Regions from separate parts of the Nocardioides sp. YIM 152588 genome, predicted to be linked through region 2. Evidence: predicted binding sites of a transcription regulator. Region 2 holds the regulator's gene; the other holds the start of a gene.
What was found. Region 2 encodes HrcA, which represses chaperone genes, less so after heat shock. Its sites were predicted from a motif close to TTGGCACTCGNNNNNNNCGAGTGCCAA; they were not measured.

Region 1 (10,514 bases), on a different contig from region 2:
GCGGTGATCGTGGTCGGCGGCAACGACGTCACCCACCGGGTCCCCGTGGCCACGTCGGTGCGGCACCTGGAGGAGGCGATCGCGCGGCTGCGCGAGCGGGGGGCGCACGTGGTCGTCGGGACCTGCCCCGACCTCGGCGCGCTGCGGCCGGTGCCGCAGCCGCTGCGCACCCTCGGGTCGCGGATGTCGCGGCAGCTGGCCGCGGCCCAGGCGGCCGCCGCCGTCCGCAGCGGCGCCCACGCCATCTCCCTGGCGCACGTGGTCGGCCCGTACTTCGTGGCCAACCCCGAGGAGATGTTCAGCATGGACCGGTTCCACCCCAGCGCGACCGGCTACAAGCGGACCGCGAAGGCGCTGCTGCCCTCGCTGCTGACCGCGCTGGGGGAGAACGACGCGGTGCCGTTCGGGCACCACCCGCCCGACCTGGGGGCGTCCGGCCCGGTGGGCGACGTCACGGAAGACCCGACCGGCGGGGAGCCGGTCGCCTAGGGTGGGCGGTCCAGTTCCCAAGGCTCCTGGGGGTCAGCCATGTGGATCGCATTCGTCATCACCGTCGCGGTGCTCTTCGTCGCCGCGCTCGTCTACGCCGAGGTCCGCTCGACCGGCGGCTGGAAGCGGCCGCAGGACCGCTTCCCGAACTCGAACGTCAACATCGAGGCGCACAGGGCCGCGGCCGACAGCACGCGGAACACCCTGTCGGGGCTCTGACGCCGGTCGATGAGGTTGCCCGTGGGCGGGCTGCCTAGGCTCGCCGCATGCCTGACGTGCTCCTCGCGACCTATGCCCTGCTCCCGGACGGCGAGGCCGGCGGCGACCTGCTGACCAAGGCGCTCGTCGACCGCGGCGTCGTCGCGGAGTGGGTCCGCTGGGACGACCGGTCCGTCGACTGGGCCGCCGCTGAGTTGGTCGCCGTGCGCTCCACCTGGGACTACCACCGGCGGCTGCCGGCCTTCCTGGACTGGGCCCGCGCGGTCGAACGGGAGACCCCCGTGCTCAACGGCGCGGAGGTCTTCGCCTGGAACGCCGACAAGACCTACCTGGGCGAGCTGGCCGGCGCCCGCCCCGACCTGCCGGTGGTGCCCACCCTGCCGCTGGACGACGAGACGCTCGTGGAGGGGCTGACGGAGGCGTTCGTCCGGTGGGGCACGGTCGTGGTCAAGCCCCGCACCGGCGCCGGCGGCGTCGGCCTGGTGGTGGCCGACCGGCTCGAGGACCCGCGGCTGGACTGCCTCGCCCCGGCGCCGTGGGTGGTGCAGCCGCTCGCCGACGAGATCCGCGTGCACGGCGAGACGTCGGTCTACGTGCTCGACGGCCGCGCCGCCTCCCAGGTCGACAAGGCCCTCGGCCCGGTGGCCGCCGACGAGGTGCGCGTGCACGAGCAGTACGGCGGCAGCAGCCGCGTCGTCGTACTGGATCCCGAGCGGGCGAGGATCGCCGAGGCCGCCGTGGCCGCGGCGCGGGACCTGCGCGGCGCCGACCTGGCGTACGCGCGCGTCGACCTGCTGCCCTACGACGGCGCCTGGGCGGTCAGCGAGCTGGAGCTGATCGAGCCGGGCCTCTACCTCGACGTCGAGCCCGCCAACGCCGACCGGTTCGCCGACCTGGTCGCCGCCCGCCTGCGCTAGTCCGGCGCGGGTTCGGGCGGGTGCCCTCTCCTTGCACTCGCCTAGGGCGAGTGCTAAACATGACGTTGGCACTCTCTACTGGAGAGTGACAACCAGACCCCCGGTCCGGGGAGTTGAGGTCAGCAGCGTCGGTGGGAAGGGTCCGCCGGTTCGGCCTGGCCGTCCGTCGCGGGCAACGAACCGGTCCACCACGACTCGAATGCGTGAGGAATCGCAAGAGTTATGCCGAAGCTGATTGCTTTCAACGAGGAGGCCCGGCGCGGTCTCGAGCGGGGCATGAACACCCTCGCCGACGCCGTCAAGGTGACCCTCGGCCCCAAGGGCCGCAACGTCGTCCTGGAGAAGAAGTGGGGCGCCCCCACGATCACCAACGACGGTGTCTCGATCGCCAAGGAGATCGAGCTCGAGGACCCCTACGAGAAGATCGGCGCCGAGCTGGTCAAGGAGGTCGCGAAGAAGACCGACGACGTCGCCGGTGACGGCACGACGACGGCCACCGTCCTCGCCCAGGCGCTGGTCCGTGAGGGCCTGCGCAACGTGGCCGCGGGCGCGAACCCGATGGGCCTGAAGCGCGGCATCGAGGCCGCCGTCGAGGCTGTCTCCGAGCAGCTCCTCGGCATGGCCAAGGACGTGGAGACCAAGGACGAGATCGCCTCGACCGCCTCCATCTCCGCCGCTGACTCCACCGTCGGCGAGATCATCGCCGAGGCGATGGACAAGGTCGGCAAGGAGGGCGTGATCACGGTCGAGGAGTCGAACACCTTCGGCCTCGACCTCGAGCTCACCGAGGGCATGCGCTTCGACAAGGGCTACATCTCGGCGTACTTCGCCACCGACCTGGAGCGCATGGAGGCCGTCCTCGAGGACCCCTACATCCTCATCGCGAACTCCAAGATCTCGACCGTCAAGGACCTGCTCCCGCTGCTGGAGAAGGTCATGCAGTCGGGCAAGCCGCTGCTGATCATCGCCGAGGACGTCGACGGCGAGGCGCTGTCGACCCTGGTGGTCAACAAGATCAAGGGCACCTTCAAGTCCGTCGCCGTCAAGGCCCCGGGCTTCGGTGACCGCCGCAAGGCCATGCTGCAGGACATCGCGATCCTGACCGGCGGCCAGGTCATCTCCGAGGAGGTCGGCCTCAAGCTCGAGACCGCCGGTCTGGAGCTGCTCGGCCAGGCCCGCAAGGTCGTCATCACCAAGGACGAGACCACCGTCGTCGAGGGTGCGGGCGACCAGGGTCAGATCGAGGGCCGGGTCAACCAGATCCGCGCCGAGATCGAGAAGTCGGACTCCGACTACGACCGCGAGAAGCTGCAGGAGCGCCTCGCCAAGCTGGCCGGCGGCGTGGCCGTCATCAAGGTCGGCGCGGCCACCGAGGTCGAGCTCAAGGAGCGCAAGCACCGCATCGAGGACGCCGTCCGCAACGCGAAGGCTGCCGTCGAGGAGGGCATCCTCCCCGGTGGTGGTGTCGCGCTGGTGCAGGCCGCTGCCGCCGCGTTCGAGAAGCTGGAGCTCGTCGGCGACGAGGCCACCGGTGCCTCGATCGTCAAGGCCGCCGTCTCGGCGCCGCTGAAGCAGATCGCCGTCAACGCCGGCCTCGAGGGTGGCGTCGTCGCGGAGAAGGTCGCCTCGCTCCCCGCGGGCCAGGGCCTCAACGCCGCGACCGGCGAGTACGTCGACCTGCTGGCCAGCGGCATCATCGACCCGGCCAAGGTCACCCGCTCGGCGCTGCAGAACGCCGCGTCGATCGCCGCGCTGTTCCTCACCACCGAGGCCGTCGTCGCCGACAAGCCGGAGAAGGCTCCGGCCATGCCCGGCGGCGCCGACATGGGCGGCATGGGCGGCATGGACTTCTGAGTTCGCTCAGAACCACGTCGTTCGTCTGAACGCACCACAGGGCTCCCGCTCCGGCGGGGGCCCTGTGGCCGTTGTGGGGGTGGGCCTCGTGGCACCGCTCGGGGTGGGGTCGTGTGCCTGAGGCATCGGTATGTCGGGGTGTGGGGCACACGACCCCGCCCGGGCCCGGGTCGTGTGCCTGAGGCATCGGTATGTCGGGGTGTGGGGCACACGACCCCGCTCGGGCCCCGGTCGTGTGCCTGAGGCATCGGTATGTCGGGGCGTGGGGCACACGACCCGCCCCAACGCGACCTCACCCGCGACCCCCGCCCGGGCGACCCACCCGCGACCCGCGCCGCCCCGCCCGCACCTGTGGCATCGTCGGAACCATGACCACCCAGGGTCTGCTGCTCGCCGCCGGAGCCGGCGCGCGGATGGGCACCCCCAAGGCGCTGATCCGCGACGGGGACGGCCGCCCGTGGCTGTGGCGGGCGATCGGCGCGCTGCGCCACGGCGGGTGCGACCGGGTCACGGTGGTGATCGGGGCCGCCGCCGAGGAGGCCGAGGCGGTGCTCGCGCCCGAGCACGGCGGCCCGGCCGAGGTCGACATCGTGCACGCAGCCGACTGGGCGGCCGGCATGAGCGCCTCGCTCTCGGCGGGCCTGCGCGCCCTGCTCGCCCGCCCGCCGGGTCCGTCCGCGCCGGCCGCGGCGATGGTGCTGCTGGTCGACCTGCCCGACGTCGGCCCGGACGTGGTCCGCCGCGTCCTGGCCGCGACGGGCGGGGGCGGCGCGGCGACGCTGGCCCGGGCGTCGTACGGCGGCGTGCCGGGCCACCCGGTGCTGCTCGGCCGTGACCACTGGGCACCCGTGCTGGCGACCGTCACGGGGGACAGCGGTGCCCGCGAGTACCTGGCCGCGCACGAGGTGCAGCTGGTGGAGTGCGGCGACCTGGCGACGGGGCAGGACGTCGACCGGCGGCACCACCTGCACGCTCCGGCGGCGCCGCGGCCAACCACCGACCAACGCCCCGCTCCCTAGCCTCCGGCCCATGGATCCGCGCGTCGCCGACCTCGCCGACCGCCTCGAGGCGACCGGCTACCTGGCCGACGAGGAGCTGGCGACGGTGCTCTTCCTCGCCCTGGAGATGGGGCGGCCGCTGCTGCTGGAGGGCGAGCCCGGCACCGGCAAGACCGCGCTGGCCGAGGCGATCGCCGAGGCGCTCGGCCAGCCGCTGATCCGGTTGCAGTGCTACGAGGGGATCGACGCCACCCAGGCGCTCTACGACTGGGACTTCCCCCGCCAGATCCTGCACCTGCGGGCCCTCGAGGCGATGTCGCACGGCGGCGGGGGCGGTCGCGAGACCGTCGAGGAGGCCGAGAAGAGCCTGTACGACGAGCGGTTCCTGCTCGCCCGCCCGGTGCTCGCCGCGCTCCAGCGCAGCCCGGTGGTGCTGCTGGTCGACGAGGTGGACCGCGCCGACGACGAGTTCGAGGCGTTCCTGCTCGAGGTGCTCTCCACGTTCCAGGTGACGATCCCCGAGCTCGGCACCGTGCACGCGGCGAGCCCGCCGACGGTGGTGCTCACCTCCAACCGCACCCGCGAGCTGCACGACGCGCTCAAGCGGCGCTGCCTCTACCACTGGATCGACCACCCGGGCCTGGAGCGGGAGGTCGCGATCCTCCGCTCCCGTGCCCCGGAGGTCCGTCCCGAGCTGGCCCGTCAGGTGGTCGAGGTCGTGCAGCGGCTGCGCACCGACGTGGACCTGCTCAAGCCGCCCGGGGTCGCCGAGACGCTGGACTGGGCGCGCGCCCTGCAGCACCTGGGCACCGTCGACCTCGACCTGGAGACGGCGGCCCGCACCTTGGGTGCGCTGGTGAAGTACCGCGACGACGCCGACCGCGTGAAGATGGCGCTGGACCGGATGCTGGCCCGATGAGCGGCGCCGCCACCGTGCGCGAGCCCGACGAGGTCCTGCTCGGCTTCACCCGCGCGCTGCGCGCGGCCGGGGTCGCGGTCACCCAGGACCGGGCGCACTCCTACCTCGCGGCCGTCGCGGTCGTCGGCCTCGACGACCCGTCGGCCACGCGCGCGGCCGGGCACGCCACGCTCTGCGCGTCGCCGGAGGACCTGGAGCGCCACGACCGGGTCTTCGAGGAGTGGTTCAGCCGCGACCTGCGCGGTCCCACCTTCCGACCGCGCGGCCCGCGGCAGCCCCCGCCCGTGACGTTGCTGCCCGAGCAGCAGGGCGAGGGCGCCGACGACGCCGACGGCGAGGAGGGCGACCCGGTGCGGGCGATGGCCAGCGACGTCGAGATCCTGCGGCACCGCGACATCGGGACCCTCGACGCGGCCGAGCGGGCGCGCCTCGCGCTGCTCTTCGCAGCGCTCCCGGTCACCCTGCCCACGCGGCGGGCGGTGCGCCGTACCGCGCACCGGCACGGCGACGTCGACGCCTCCCGCACGCTGCGCGCGAGCCTGCGCCGGATGGGGGAGCCGGCCGGGATCCACCGGCGCCGCCGCGCGGTGCGGACCCGTCGGGTGGTCCTGCTGGTCGACGTCTCCGGCTCGATGAGCGGGTACGCCGAGGCGCTGCTGCGCCTGGCGCACCGGATGGTGCAGGCAGGGGCCGCCGCCCACGGCCGTGGCTCCGTCGAGGTGTTCAGCGTCGGCACCCGGCTCACCCGCCTGACCCGCGCGCTCGAGCGGAGCGACCCCGACCGCGCACTGGCCGCCGCCGGGGAGGTGGTGCCGGACTGGTCCGGCGGGACCCGGCTCGGCGAGACGCTGCGCGCCTTCAACGACCGCTGGGGCCGGCGCGGGCTGGCCCGCGGCGCGGTCGTGGTGGTGTTCAGCGACGGCTGGGAGCGCGGCGACCCGAGCCTGCTCGGGGAGCAGGCGGCGGCGCTGCGCCGTGTCGCGCACCGGGTGGTCTGGGTCAACCCGCACCGTGGGAAGCCGGGCTACGCTCCGGTCCAAGGAGGGATCGCCGCGGTGCTGCCGCACCTGGACGCGTTCCTGGCGGGCCACTCGCTGGCGACCTTCACCGAGTTGATGGAGGTGGTGCGCGATGCGTGAGGTCCTCGGCCCGCTGCTCGCCTGGTGGGAGGCCGGCGAGAGCGTCGGGGTCGGCACGGTGGTGGCCACCTTCCGCTCCGCGCCCCGGCCCGCCGGCGCCTCGATGCTGGTCGGCCCCGACGGGTCCGCGGTCGGGTCGGTCTCCGGCGGCTGCGTCGAGGGCGCCGTCTACGAGCTGGCCCAGGAGGTGGTCGGCTCGGGTGAGCCGGTGCTGCGGCGCTACGGGGTCTCCGACGACGACGCGTTCGAGGTCGGGCTGACCTGTGGCGGGATCCTCGACGTGTACGTCGAGAAGGTGGACCGCGAGACGTTCCCCGAGCTGGGGGCGATCGCGGCGGACCTGGAGGCCGGGCGGCCGGTCGCGGTGGCGACCGTCGTCGACCACCCCGACCCCGGCCACCTCGGGCGACGGATGGTGATCCGCCCCGACGACCCGGCCCCGGCGGCCGGGGCACCCCCCGTGCTCGGCAGCGCGCGGATCGACGACGCCGTCCGCGACGACGCGCTCGGCCTGCTCGCGTCCGGCCACAGCGCGACGCTCGGCTACGGCCCCGACGGGGAGCGTCGCGGGGAGGGGATGCGGGTCTTCGTGTGGGCCTTCGCCCCACGGCCGCGGATGCTGGTCTTCGGTGCCATCGACTTCGCGGCGGCCGTGGCCCGGGTCGGCGCCTTCCTCGGCTACCACGTCACCGTCTGCGACGCCCGCCCCGTCTTCGCCACCACGAGCCGCTTCCCGCACGCCGACGAGGTGGTCGTCCAGTGGCCGCACCGCTACCTGGCCGCGGAGCAGGAGGCGGGCCGCATCGACGGCCGCACCGTGATCGCGGTGCTCACCCACGACCCCAAGTTCGACGTGCCGCTGCTGGAGGTGGCGCTGCGCCTCCCGGCGGTCGGGTACGTCGGCGCGATGGGCTCGCGTCGTACGCACGACGACCGGTTGGCCCGCCTGCGCGAGGCCGGGGTGAGCGACGAGGAGGTGGCGCGGCTCTCCAGCCCGATCGGGCTGGACCTCGGCGCCCGCACCCCGGAGGAGACGGCGGTCAGCATCGCCGCGGAGATCGTGGCCCGGCGCTGGGGCGGGTCCGGCGAGCCGCTGGGCGCGCTGGCGGGGCGGATCCACGGGTGACTGTTGGGCGTCGTCACATCCAGATTGGCCCCAAATCCGGCGTCTGAGGGGCCAATCCGGTTGTGACGACGCCTCCGGCTACCCGATCTAGACGAGTGATGGGCGTCACACCGCGGGCTAGATTGGCGGCATGAGGGATCTCGACCAACGGCGGCGGGACACCCTGGCGGCCTGGACCACCTTCGTCGAGGACGGCGACCGGGTGGCGCCGCGGGTGCGGCCCGAGATCCTCGCCAGCTGGGCGCGCTCCGGCCCCACCGTGGCGCCCGACCTGATCGGCGCCCCGCTCGCCGACGAGCAGGAGACCAGCACCTTCTGGAGCGGCTCCCCGCTGCAGGTCGCGGTCGAGCGGGTCGAGGCCGACCTGCGCCGCACCGCCGAGGACGGCGACCTGGTGATCGCGGTGACCGACCCCGACACCCGGCTGCTGTGGACCTACGGCGGACGGGCGATGCGGAACAAGGCCGAGACCGTCAACTTCGTCCCCGGCGGCCGGTGGGACGACCGGTCCGTCGGCACCAACGCGCTCGACCTGGCCAACCGGCTGGATCGGCCGGCGACGGTCTTCAGCGCCGAGCACTTCGCGCCGATCGTGCACAACTGGGTCTGCTGGGCCGCGCCGCTGCACGACCCGGCCAGCGGCGCGCGCCTCGGGGTCATCGACATCTCCACCACCTGGGACCGCACCCACCCGATCGGGATGGCGACCGTCCGGGTGCTGGCGCGGATGGTGGAGCAGGCGATGCCGCTGAGCCGGATGCACCCGGCGGTCGGGGGCGCCCCCGGTGCCGCGGCGGACGAGCCCGGCCTGCTGCTGCGGCTGCTCGGCGCGACCGAGGTGCGGGTCGACGGACAACCGCTCCTGCTCAACCGCCGGCAGACCGAGATCCTCGCCCTGCTCGCGCTGCACCCCGACGGACTCTCCCTGGAGCAGCTGCACGCGATGCTCTACGGCGACCACGCGGTCACCTTCTCCACCCTCAAGGCCGAGGTCTCCCACCTGCGCCACGCGCTCTCGGGCCAGCTCGCCTCCCGGCCCTACCGGCTGCTGATGCCGATCGCCACCGACGTGGACCGGGTGCTGACCCTGCTCCGCTGCGGCCGGGTCGCCGCCGCGGTCGACGCGTACGGCGGCGACCTGCTGCCCGGCACGGAGAGCCCGGCGCTCGCCGAGACGGGGGAGTACGTCGCCGTCGCGGTCCGCGAGGCGCTGCTGGCCGACCCCCAGCCCGACGCGGTGCTGCGGTTCAGCGAGCTGGCGCCGTACGACACCGCCGTGCTGGAGGCGTGCCTGGACCGGCTGGACGGGGAACGGGTGCGGCACCCGGCGGTCGCGCTGCTCAAGGCCCGGCTGGCCGTCGCGGGCCGCTGACCTACCGGGAACCAACCAGCCCTTCCTAGCGTGAGCCACATCACAGGTCCCACGCGCTCAAGGGAGAGTCATGACCCGGATCAGTCTCACCGTCGACGGTCAGCAGGTCGCTGACGACGTCGAACCCCGGATGCTCCTCGTCCAGTACCTGCGGGAGAAGCTCGGGAAGACAGGCACCGTCGTCGGCTGCGACACCAGCAGCTGCGGCGCCTGCACCGTGCACCTCGACGGCACCAGCGTGAAGTCGTGCAACGTGCTGGCGGTCCAGGCCGACGGCAGCGAGGTGACCACCGTCGAGGGGCTGGCCGCCGCCGACGGCACGCTGCACCCCGTGCAGGAGGCGTTCCGGGAGTGCCACGGCCTCCAGTGCGGCTTCTGCACGCCGGGGATGATCATGCAGTCGATCGACCTGCTCAACGACAACCCGGACCCGTCGGAGGAGGCGATCCGGCTCGGCCTCGAGGGCAACCTGTGCCGCTGCACCGGCTACCACAACATCGTCCGCGCCGTGCAGCACGCCGCCGCGGCGCAGGCCTCCGGCGCCGGTGAGGGGGTGACGGCATGACCGCGACCCAGGACGCGGCCGCGGCCGCCGAGATCGGCCGCGAGCGCCGCCGCAAGGAGGACCAGCGGCTGATCACCGGCCGCACCCGGTGGACGGACAACATCGTCCTCCCCGGCATGCTGCACATGGCGATGGTCCGCAGCCCCTTCGCGCACGCCACCATCGCCTCGATCGACACCGCCGAGGCGCAGGCCGCGCCGAACGTGGTCGCGGTGCTCACCGGCGCCGACTTCGGCGAGGAGCTCGGCGTCTGCATCAACGCGTGGCCGGTCACCGAGGACCAGGTCACCCCGGCCCACTCGCCGATGCCGGCGGACCGGGTCACCTTCGCCGGCGAGGTCGTGGCCATCGTCGTCGCCCGCTCGGCCGCCGCGGCCCGGGACGCCGCCGAGCTGGTCGACGTCGACTACGACGAGCTGCCGGCCGCGCTCGACCTCAAGGAGGCCGCCGAGGACAAGGTGCTGGCCCACCCGGACCTGGGGACCAACAAGTCGGCGTTCTGGGTCCTCGACTCGGGCGAGGCGGGCACCGGCGGCGATGTCGAGGAGGCGATCACCCGGGCCCGCGAGGACGGCATCCTGATCGAGCGCGAGTACCGCCAGCAGCGGCTGATCCCGGCGTTCATGGAGCCCCGCTCGGTGGTCGTCGACCCGACCGGCGATCAGCTGACCATGTGGTCGGCCACGCAGATCCCGCACGTCGTCCGGTTCGCGCTCGCCGCGACCACCGGCGTGCCGGAGTCGAAGATCCGGGTGATCGCGCCCGACGTCGGCGGCGGGTTCGGCGGGAAGCTGCAGGTCACCCCCGAGGAGTGGCTGGTGTGGGCGGCGGCGCGGCGGCTGGGCAAGCCGGTTAAGTACACCGAGACCCGTTCGGAGTCGCTGCTCTCCGGCCACCACGGCCGCGACCAGTGGCA
Region 2 (10,514 bases):
GGCGTCGTGAAGCCGACGTTCATGGGCGCAGCCCCGCGCATCTTCGAGAAGGCCCACGCGCGGATCGTGATGATGCAGCAGGCCGAGGGCGGCCTGAAGGAGAAGATCTTCAACCGCGCCTTCGAGGTCGGCACCGCGGTCGACGAGCTGACGCTCGCCGGCAAGCCGGTCCCGTTCCTGCTCAAGGTGCAGCACGGGCTCTTCGACAAGCTGGTCTTCAGCAAGGTGCGCGAGCGCTTCGGCGGCCGGGTGAAGTTCTTCATCTCCGGCTCGGCCGCGCTCAACCCCGACATCGCCCGCTGGTTCCACGCCGCCGGCGTGCTGATCCTCGAGGGCTACGGCATGACCGAGAACGCCGCCGGCGCCACGGTCAACCACCCCAAGGACTACAAGATGGGCACGGTCGGCCCCGCGCTCCCGGGCGCCGAGGTCCGGATCGGCGACAACGGCGAGGTCCAGCTCCGCGGCCCGCACATCATGGCCGGCTACCACAACCGCCCCGAGGCCTCCGCCGAGGCGTTCACCCAGGACGGCTGGCTGCGCACCGGCGACAAGGGCGAGCTGGACGAGGACGGCTTCCTGCGGATCACCGGCCGGATCAAGGAGCTCTTCAAGACCTCCGGCGGCAAGTACGTCGCCCCGCCGGCGATCGAGGCGAAGTTCAAGGCGCTGTGCCCCTACGCCAGCCAGTTCATGGCCTTCGGCGCCGAGCGCAACTTCGTCTCCGCGCTGGTCACCCTCGACCCCGACGCGATGGCCGCGTGGGCGGCCGAGAACGACATGGCCGGTGCCTCCTACACCGACCTGGTGCGGTCGGAGAAGGTCCAGGCGATGGTCGGGGAGTACGTCGACGCCCTCAACGCCCAGCTCAACCGCTGGGAGACCATCAAGAAGTGGAAGCTCCTCGACCACGACCTCACGATCGAGTCCGGTGAGCTCACCCCGTCGCTGAAGGTCAAGCGCTCGGTGGTGGAGAACAACAACAAGGACCTGATCGACTCCTTCTACAGCTGACAGCCGGCGCACAGCGCCGACACAGGTCCGGCCGCGAGGCTGCGCGCATGGACCAGCACGACGCTCACGACGAGCACCGCGAAGGCCTCAGCCACGACCTGCCCACCCTCCGGGAGAAGGGGATGGTGGGCAGGTCGTGGGGGCGCCGCGGGCTGTTCGGCATCGCCGGCGGCCTGGGCGTCGCCCTCGTCGCCGGCTGCGGCAGCGACACCTCGACGAGCGCGTCGTCCGGCGCGTCCGCCACCGGCGGCCCGGCGGGCGCCCCGCCGAGCGGTGGTCCCGGTGGTCCCGGTGGTCCCGGTGGTCCCGACGGCCGGGGCGGCGGCCCCGACGGCGGTGGGATGGGCGTCTCGCAGCAGGGCCTGGACGACGGCGACATCCCCGAGGAGACCGCCGGTCCGTACCCCGGGGACGGCAGCAACGGCGTCAACGTGCTGACCGAGTCCGGCATCGTCCGCTCCGACATCACCCGCAGCTTCGGCGACGCCGGCGGCGTCGCGGCGGGCGTGCCGCTCACCATCGCGCTCAAGATCTACGACAACGACGCGGACGGCATGACGCCGTACGAGGGCGCGGCGGTCTACCTGTGGCACTGCGACCGGGACGGCCTCTACTCCCTCTACTCCGCGGGCGCCGAGGACGAGAACTACCTGCGCGGGGTGCAGGTCGCCGACGCCGACGGCGCCCTTACCTTCACCAGCATCTTCCCCGCCTGCTACGAGGGCCGCTGGCCGCACCTGCACTTCGAGGTCTACGGCTCGGTCGACGACGCCACGAGCGCCAGCAACAAGCTGCGCACCTCCCAGATCGCGTTCCCCGAGGACGTCTGCGACACCGTCTACGGCACGGCGGAGGGCTACGAGGCGTCGGTGGACACCCTCTCCCGGGTCACCCTCGACACCGACGGCATCTTCAGCGACGGCTACTCGCTGCAGATGGGCAGGCTGACCGGGTCGGTCGACGAGGGCTACACCCTGCGCCTCAACGTGCCCGTGTAGCCCCGCGCGTGTGAGGATGCGGGCGTGCCGTCCGCATTGCCCGAGGGGGAGCCCGTCCCCGACGACGGCTCCCTCCCCGCAGCGGCGCTGGCCGAGGTCGGCCGGCGCCCGTTCGGCGTCTACCTGCACGTCCCGTTCTGCAGGGTGCGGTGCGGCTACTGCGACTTCAACACCTACACGGCCGAGGAGCTGGGACCCGGCGTCTCCCGGGCGACCTTCGCCGACCAGGCCGTCGCCGAGGTACGCCGCGCGCGGCAGGTGCTGGGCGAGGTCGACCTGCCGGTGGAGACGGTCTTCGTCGGTGGCGGCACCCCGACGCTGCTCGAGCCCGAGGCGCTGGGCGCGGTGCTGGCCGCCGTCGACGAGGAGTTCGGGCTGGCCCCGGGCGCCGAGGTGACCACCGAGGCCAACCCCGACTCGGTCGACCTCGGCCGGCTGGAGCGGCTGCGGGCGGCCGGGTTCACGCGCGTCTCCTTCGGGATGCAGTCCAGCGTCCGGCACGTGCTCGCGGTGCTGGACCGCACCCACGACCCGGAGCGGGTGCCCGGCGTGGTGGCCGCCGCCCGGGCCGCGGGCTTCGAGCAGGTCAGCCTCGACCTGATCTACGGCACCCCGGGGGAGTCGGCCGGCGACTGGGCGGCCTCCCTGGACGCCGCGCTGTCCTGCGAGCCCGACCACGTCTCGGCGTACTCGCTGATCGTCGAGGACGGCACCGCGCTGGCGCGCCGGGTGCGGCGCGGTGAGCTGCCGATGCCGGACGAGGACGACCTGGCGGACAAGTACGTGCAGGCCGACGAGGCGCTGACCGCCGCCGGGCTGGGCTGGTACGAGGTGTCGAACTGGGCGCGCGACGACGCCGCGCGCTGCCGGCACAACCTGGGCTACTGGGCGGGCAGCGACTGGTGGGGCGTCGGGCCGGGCGCCCACAGCCACGTCGGCGGCGTGCGCTGGTGGAACGTCAAGCACCCGGTGGCCTACGCCGACCGGGTGAACGGCGGTCGCAGCCCGGCGCAGGCCCGCGAGGTGCTGGACGCGGAGACGCGGCGCCTGGAGCGGGTGCTGCTCGAGGTCCGGGTGCGCGAGGGTCTGCCGCTGGACGCGGTGCCGGCACCGGAGACGGTCGGGGGCCTGGTCGCCGACGGGCTGCTCGAGGACCCCGCCGCGCACGGCGGGGACCGGCTGGTGCTGACCCGGCGCGGGCGGCTGCTCGCCGACGGCGTCGTGCGGACGCTGCTCGGCTGACCCGCGCCGCCCGGCACGCACCCGGCCGGCGGCCCTACGATGCGGTGCATGAGCGAGCCGCCCGAGAGGCCGTCCGAGCCGGAGCCGCCGTACCAGCCCTACGGCCAGCCGGCGGCGTACCCGCCGTACGGCCACCCCTCGCCGGCCTACCCGTACGGCGTCGACCCGGTCACCGGCGCGCCGATCTCGGACAAGTCGAAGACCGCCGCGGGGCTGCTGCAGCTGATGCTGTCGCTGGTCGGGATCCCGGGCGTCGGCCGGCTCTACGCCGGGAACACGGCCCTCGGCCTCGGCCAGCTGCTCGGCGCGGTCGGCAGCTACGTGCTGTTCTGCGCGATCATCGGCTTCCTGACGGCGCCGCTGTTCATCCTCTGGGGCATCGTCGACGGCATCGTGATCCTCGCCTCGACCACCGTGCGCGACGGCAACGGCCGCGTCATGCGGTGACGAAGTCGATCAGCTCCTCGACCCGGCCGAGCAGCGCCGGCTCCAGGTCGTCGTAGGACCGCACCTTCGACAGGATGTGCTGCCAGGCCCGGGCGATGTCGGCCTGGTCGCGATGCGGCCACCCCAGGTGCTGGCAGATCCCCTTCTTCCACTCGATGCTGCGGGGGATGGTCGGCCACTCGCGCAGCCCGAGCCGGTCGGGCTTGACCGCCTGCCAGATGTCGACGAACGGGTGGCCGAGGATCGCCACGTCCTTGCCGTGCGGCCCGCGGCGGATCGCCTCGGCGATCCGGGACTCCTTGGAGCCCTTGACCAGGTGGTCCACCAGCACGCCGACGCGCCGCTGCGGACCCGGCTTGAATCCGACCAGGTGGTCGGCGAGGTCGTCGACGCCGCCGAGGTACTCCACGACGACGCCCTCGATCCGCAGGTCGTCGCCCCACACCTTCTCCACCAGCTCGGCGTCGTGGCGGCCCTCGACGAAGATCCGGCTGGCCCGGGCGACGCGCGCCTTCGCGTCGTGGACGGCGATCGAGCCGCTCGCGGTCCGGGTCGGCTTGGCCGGCGCCTTCTGCCGGACGGGCGCGACCAGGATCACCGGCCTCCCCTCGAGCAGGAAGCCCGGCCCGAGCGGGAAGGTACGCCGCTTGCGGCGCCGGTCCTCGAGCGTCACGGTGTGCAGGTCGCGGTCGACCGCGACGATCTCGCCGCACCAGTCGCTGGTCACCTCCTCGACCACCAGCCCGTGGTCGGCGGGCGCCTCCACCGCGCGACCGCGCTTCGGGACGTTCCAGTCGCCGGCCAGGACATCGGTGCCGTATCGGTCTGCCACGACCGACGACACTCTCACCCCGGGCGGCGGATCCGGCGGAGGCGGCTCGGCGGGTGGTGAGAATTCGTCCGGTGCGTCCGTCACACCGACGTCACGGCGCCGCAACAGCGCGGCCGCGGCGCTGGGGGAGCATCGCCGGGTGCACGTCGCCGACCAGCTCTTCCCCGACCAGTTCTCGGTCACTCTGGGCGGCGAGGAGGCGGGCGCGGACGACCTGTTCCCGGGGTGGACGGCCTCGGACCGGTACGGCGTGGTGGTCACCGAGTCCCTCGGCGCCCTCGGTGCGGGGCTGCTGACCCAGCTCGCGATCGCGCTCTTCTACGAGGTGTGCCCCGAGCGCCGGACCCGGCGGGCGACCTACCCGGACGTCTACCTGTTCCACGTCGGCGGCCCCCACGGCGACTTCAGCCACTTCGACTTCTGGCCGCCCCGCCGGGAGGTGCGGCTGCCCGCGGGCGACCCGCTGGCGCTGCTGGAGGCGGTCAACGCGCACGCGATCACCCGGCTGGCGCTGCCCGACGGGCCGGCCGGGGATCCCGCCGCGTTCCGCGACGGTCCCAGCACGTGGGCGGAGGAGGCGTCGGCGATCGACCGGCTGCGCTCCTGCTTCCGCTACGGGGCGAGCGGCGACGTGGCGCGCCCCGACGTCCGGCTGGCCACCACCGATCCGCGGGCCACCGAGAACCTCACCGCGACCCTGCACCCGTTGGCCAGCGCGCTGGCGCTGCGCGAGGCCGTCCTCGACGGCGAGCGCGGCGCCCTGCCCGGCCCGTCCGTGCCGGCGGACATCCTGCGCTGGGTCGACCTCGTCGAGCGGCGCCAGAGCGAGGTGGCGACCGGGTTCCGCGCCGCCGCCGCGCGCGAGCACGCCGAGCGGGCGTCGGGCGGGACGCTGACCCAGACCTACGGTCGGCTGACGGTCGGCGAGGCGCTGGCCCGGATCGCCGGCTGCTGACGCCCTTCCCGCGAGTCGGCAGAAACCTTCTGCCGACTCGCGCTCAGGCGTGCGGGATCGGGCGTGCGGGATCAGGCCATCGGCAGCGTGCGCCGCGCGGGCGGTAGCTGCGCGTAGCCGCGCCGGACGGCGTCGGCGAGCACCTCCCGCGGCAACGGCCACTCCCCGGCGTCGAGCGCCTCGGCCTCCGGCACGCCGCCGGCGGCGAGCTCGCGGATGGTCTCGGCGACGGCGCCGAGCAGGTCCCGCTGGTCCTCGACGAACCGCCGGTCGACGGGGGCGCCGTGCCCCGGCACGACCACCGTGGCCGTCGTGGTGAGCCCGAGCGCGAGGTCGAGCGTGTACGGCCAGTCCATCGGGTAGCAGTCGTCGCCGAGCGCGGGCGGCCCGGACTCCTCGACGAGGTCGCCGGCGAGCAGCACGTCGGCGTCGGGCACCCGGACCACGAGGTCGCCGCCGGTGTGCCCGCGGCCCGGGTGGAGCAGCTCCAGGAACCGGTCGCCGAGGTCGATCACCGCGGCGCTGGAGAACGTCCGGTCGGCCGGGACGACGGGGGTGGCCCGCAGGCCGACCCACGCCCCCTCGTCCTCGCCCGGCAGCGTGCCGCGCCGCGCGGCGTCCGCCTGGATCCGGCGTACCGCCGCCGGCGTGCGGGCGGCGGCCTCCTCGTGGGCGTGGATCGGGATGTCGCCGTACGCCTCCCGGAACGCGTTGTTGCCGAGGACGTGGTCGAAGTGCTCGTGCGTGTTGACCAGGGCGCGCACGTCGCCCGCGCCGAGCGCGCGGACGTCCGCGACCACCTCCCGCGCCGCGGCGTCGGAGGAGTGGGTGTCGACGACGACCACCCCGTCGGACCCGCCGACGGCCGTGACGTTGACGTCGAACCAGGGGTAGCGGGCGACCCAGACCCGGTCGGCGACCTCGGTGAACCTCACCGGGACACCGTACGGGGCCGGCGTGGCGTACGGGGCCGGCGTGGCGTGCGGGCCGGTGTCGGCGCGGCCGGGCGGTGGGCGGTCAGCAGATCCCGGGGTGCAGGCGGTCGCGGATCAGCTCGCCCAGGTCCCGGGGGCCGCGGGCGGCGCGGGGGAACGGCAGGGAGCGCTGGTGCGCGCCCGCGGCGTCGACCCAGGTCAGCGTGAGGCCGTCGGGGGACAGGTCGCTCAGCGTGGCGCCGGCGACGGCGCCCGGTCGGCTGACCGCGAGGGCGGCGGCCGCGACCCGCAGCTCGCCCTGGTGGCAGTCGTTGGCGTGCTCCGCGGTGCGTTGGAGGAGGCCGCGGTTGAGCTCGTGGGCCGGCGACCAGAACGCCCGGAGCGGCACGCGGGTCCGCAGGCCGGTCCCGTGCTCGTCGTGCCGGGTGAGCAGCACGAGCTGCGGGTGCAGGACCGCGGCCGTGCGCGGCTCGGCGCAGCACGGGCACGGCTCGGTGCCGGCGTCCTCGAGCCGGCCGGTGAGCGTGAGCACGACGCGGCGATCGGGGGAGCCGGGCCTGCCGAGACCGCTGGTCAGGGTGAGGACGGCCCCGCGACCCTCGCCGGCGGCGCGGGCGAGCGGCGCGGCGGGCGGGCAGGTGAGCACCGGCCGGCCGTCGGACTCCTGCAGGGTCAGGTGCTCCCCGTCGCCGGTGCCCGAGACCGGGACGGGGGTGGTGGCGTCGGTGCCGTCGACACGCAGGTCCGCGTCCGCGGGGCAGGAGAGGATGCTGCGTGCCAGGCCGGCGAGCCTGGCGGCGTCGACGTGGTGGGTCGTGTCGTGGGCGGTCACGGTGCCTCCTGATCAATAAGGTGAGGCTAACCTAAACGACATTCGACGACCGGGCCAGAGGTGTCTCGCGCGGCGCCGAGGTGGCCCTGCTCGGCGCCGGCGCTAGGATTGGCACTCATCCGGGCGGAGTGCCAGGCGTCGCGAGGCGCGGGGCGGTGCTGCCCGGCGTTCGGTCCGGGAGCTCGTACACGCAGGGAATCAGGAGGTGGGCATGCAGGAGGACCGCAGGCTCGCCGTGCTCCGGGCGATCGTGGAGGACTACGTCGCCACCGAGGAGCCGGTCGGTTCCAAGGCGCTGGTCGAGCGCCACGGCCTCAACGTCTCGCCCGCGACGATCCGCAACGACATGGCGGCGCTGGAGGAGGCGGGCTACCTGGCCCAGCCGCACACCAGCGCGGGGCGCGTGCCCACGGACAAGGGCTACCGGCTGTTCGTCGACCGGCTGACCACGGTCCGGCCGATGAGCACCGCCGAGCGCCGCGCGATCACGACCTTCCTCGACGGGGCCGTCGACCTGGACGACGTCGTCCACCGTTCGGTCCGGCTGCTCGCCCAGCTGACCCGGCAGGTCGCCGTGGTGCAGTACCCGGTGCTGTCCCGCTCGACGGTGCGTCACATCGAGGTGGTGGCGATGACCAGCACGCGGCTGCTGGTCGTCCTGATCCTCAGCACGGGACGGGTCGAGCAGCGGGTCGTCGAGCTGGCGGAGGCCATCTCGGACGACGGGCTGTCGCGGCTGCGGACCCGGCTGAACCTCGCGGCCGTCGGCGAGACCATCGCCGACGCGGCGGCCGCGCTGACCGACCTGCTGACCGACGAGGAGCGGCCCGACGCAGCCACCGTGGCCGCGGTGCCGACCCTGGTCGAGGCGATGAGCGACCACCGCTCCGACGAGCGGATCGTGGTCGGCGGCACCGCCAATCTCGCGCGCTTCGGCGGCAGCTTCGACAGCGCGATCCGGCCGCTGCTGGAGGCGCTGGAGGAGCAGGTGGTGCTCCTCAAGCTCCTCGGCGAGGCGACCACCGGCGACACCGTCACGGTCCGGATCGGGGCCGAGGGGCCGGTGGAGGAGCTGGCCTCGACCAGCGTCGTCGCCTCCGGCTACGGCCCCGGCGACGGCCTCGCCTCGCTCGGTGTCGTCGGCCCGACCCGGATGGACTACCCGACCACGATCGCGACCGTGCGCGCCGTCGCGCGCTACGTGTCGCGGATCCTCGACGAGAGCTGAAGGAAGAAACCAGATCGTGTCCCAGGACCTCTACGAGCTCCTCGGCGTCGACCGGGACGCCGACGACGCCACCCTGAAGAAGGCCTACCGCAAGCTGGCCCGCCAGCTGCACCCGGACGTCAACCCGGACCCGGAGAGCCAGGAGCGCTTCAAGCAGGTCTCGGCCGCGTACGAGGTCCTCTCCGACCCGCAGAAGCGCGCGGCCTACGACCGCGGCGGCGACCCGTTCGGCGGCGGCTTCGGCGGCCAGGGCGCCGGCTTCTCCTTCACCGACATCATGGACGCCTTCTTCGGCGGCCAGGGCGGGGCCGGCGGTGGCGGGCGCGGCCCGCGCTCCCGGGTGCGCCGCGGCCAGGACGCCCTGATCCGGCTCGAGGTGGAGCTGGCGGAGGCCGCGTTCGGCGTGGCCCGCGAGATCAAGGTGGACACCGCCGTGCGCTGCACCACCTGCGGCGGCGAGGGTGCGGCGCCGGGCAGCAAGCCGGTCGCTTGCGAGACCTGCCACGGCCAGGGCGAGGTCGCCCACGTGCAGCGCTCCTTCCTCGGCGAGATCCGGACCCTGCGCCCCTGCCCCGCCTGCCGCGGCTACGGCTCCGTCATCCCCGACCCCTGCCGCGACTGCGCCGGCGACGGCCGGGTCCGATCCCGCCGCACGCTGACCGTCAAGATCCCCGCCGGCGTCGACACCGGCACCCGCGTCCAGCTCACCGAGCAGGGCGAGGTCGGCCCCGGCGGTGGCCCCGCCGGCGACCTGTACGTCGAGATCCACGTCGCGCCGCACGACACCTTCACCCGGCACGGCGGCGACCTCCACTGCACGGTCTCGGTGCCGATGACCGCCGCGGCGCTGGGCACCACGCTGACGCTGCCGACGCTGGAGGCCGACCTCGAGCAGGGCGCGGGCTCCGGCGTGGAGACCGAGTTCGAGCTCGAGGTGCCCGCGGGCACCCAGTCCGGCCACGAGGTCTCGCTGCGCGGCCGCGGCGTACCGGGCCTGCGCGGCGGCCGGGGCGACCTGGTGGTCAGCGTCGCCGTGGAGACCCCGACCAAGCTCGACGCCCGCCAGCAGGAGCTGCTCCGCGAGCTCGCCCAGCTGCGCGACGAGGAGCAGCCGACCGGCAACGTCCGCCCGACGCACAAGGGCTTCTTCGGCCGGTTCCGCGACGCGTTCTCCGCCCACTGAGCCGCCGACGGACCCCGCGCCGATGACCCTGCCCCAGCACCTGGTGCGGACCCTGGACGGGGTCGAGGTGGGCGCCGTCGTCACCGTCGACGGGGACGAGGCGCACCACGCGGTCGTGGTCCGGCGGCTCCGGGTGGGGGAGTCGGTGCTGCTGACCGACGGCCTCGGCCGGGTGGTCACCGGCGAGGTCGCCCAGACCGCCAAGCGCGCCTTCGACGTCACCGTCACCGAGGTCGTCGACCACACCGAGCCGATGCCGCGGCTGACGGTGGTGCAGGCGCTGCCGAAGGGGGACCGGGGCGAGCTGGCCGTCGAGGTGCTGACCGAGATCGGCGCCGGGCGGATCGTGCCCTGGGCCGCCAGCCGCAGCGTCGCCGTCTGGAAGGGCGAGCGCGCGACGAAGTCGCACGCCAAGTGGGCGGCCACCGCGCGCGAGGCTGCCAAGCAGGCGCGCCGCGCCTGGCACCCCGTGGTCGAGCCGTTGGCCACCTCCGTGACGGTGACCGAGCTGATCGCCGCCGCCGACCTCGCGGTGGTGCTGCACGAGGACGCGGAGGAGCCGCTGGCCGCGGTCGCCGAGCCCGAGCTCGGCGAGATCCTGCTCGTGGTCGGCCCCGAGGGCGGCCTCACCGAGGACGAGGTGGCCCGCTTCGTCGCCGCCGGAGCGGTCGCCTGCCGGCTGGGCACCGAGGTGCTGCGCACCTCGACCGCCGGCGTCGCCGCCGCCGCGGCGCTGCTCGCCCGCACCCGCCGCTGGGGCGCCGCCGGGGGCTGATCCGTGGCCGCGTCACATGGATCCTGGTCGCTTCCTGGCGCTCAACCCGACAAGAATCCATGTGACGCGGCGC

Region 1: groL (chaperonin GroEL) is a predicted target of HrcA. The motif match lies at 1,656-1,682, and genes of this name have one in related genera.

What each region holds. Positions count from the first base shown of each region.
Region 1 is NZ_JBEGDJ010000004.1:38,176-48,689, reverse strand. Features, by position in the region: gene ABLM29_RS03770 (SGNH/GDSL hydrolase family protein) at 1-489, shown strand, start outside; gene ABLM29_RS03765 (hypothetical protein) at 529-708, shown strand; gene ABLM29_RS03760 (ATP-grasp domain-containing protein) at 756-1,625, shown strand; gene groL (chaperonin GroEL) at 1,848-3,479, shown strand; gene ABLM29_RS03750 (nucleotidyltransferase family protein) at 3,848-4,498, shown strand; gene ABLM29_RS03745 (AAA family ATPase) at 4,509-5,396, shown strand; gene ABLM29_RS03740 (vWA domain-containing protein) at 5,393-6,535, shown strand; gene ABLM29_RS03735 (XdhC family protein) at 6,528-7,661, shown strand; gene ABLM29_RS03730 (transcriptional regulator) at 7,792-9,033, shown strand; gene ABLM29_RS03725 ((2Fe-2S)-binding protein) at 9,104-9,598, shown strand; gene ABLM29_RS03720 (xanthine dehydrogenase family protein molybdopterin-binding subunit) at 9,595-10,514, shown strand, end outside.
Region 2 is NZ_JBEGDJ010000048.1:13,024-23,537, forward strand. Features, by position in the region: gene ABLM29_RS17865 (AMP-dependent synthetase/ligase) at 1-1,014, shown strand, start outside; gene ABLM29_RS17870 (dioxygenase family protein) at 1,062-2,012, shown strand; gene hemW (radical SAM family heme chaperone HemW) at 2,037-3,254, shown strand; gene ABLM29_RS17880 (hypothetical protein) at 3,303-3,701, shown strand; gene ABLM29_RS17885 (DUF3097 domain-containing protein) at 3,691-4,533, opposite strand; gene ABLM29_RS17890 (hypothetical protein) at 4,673-5,488, shown strand; gene ABLM29_RS17895 (MBL fold metallo-hydrolase) at 5,560-6,423, opposite strand; gene ABLM29_RS17900 (DUF2470 domain-containing protein) at 6,506-7,255, opposite strand; gene hrcA (heat-inducible transcriptional repressor HrcA) at 7,467-8,483, shown strand; gene dnaJ (molecular chaperone DnaJ) at 8,500-9,666, shown strand; gene ABLM29_RS17915 (16S rRNA (uracil(1498)-N(3))-methyltransferase) at 9,689-10,441, shown strand.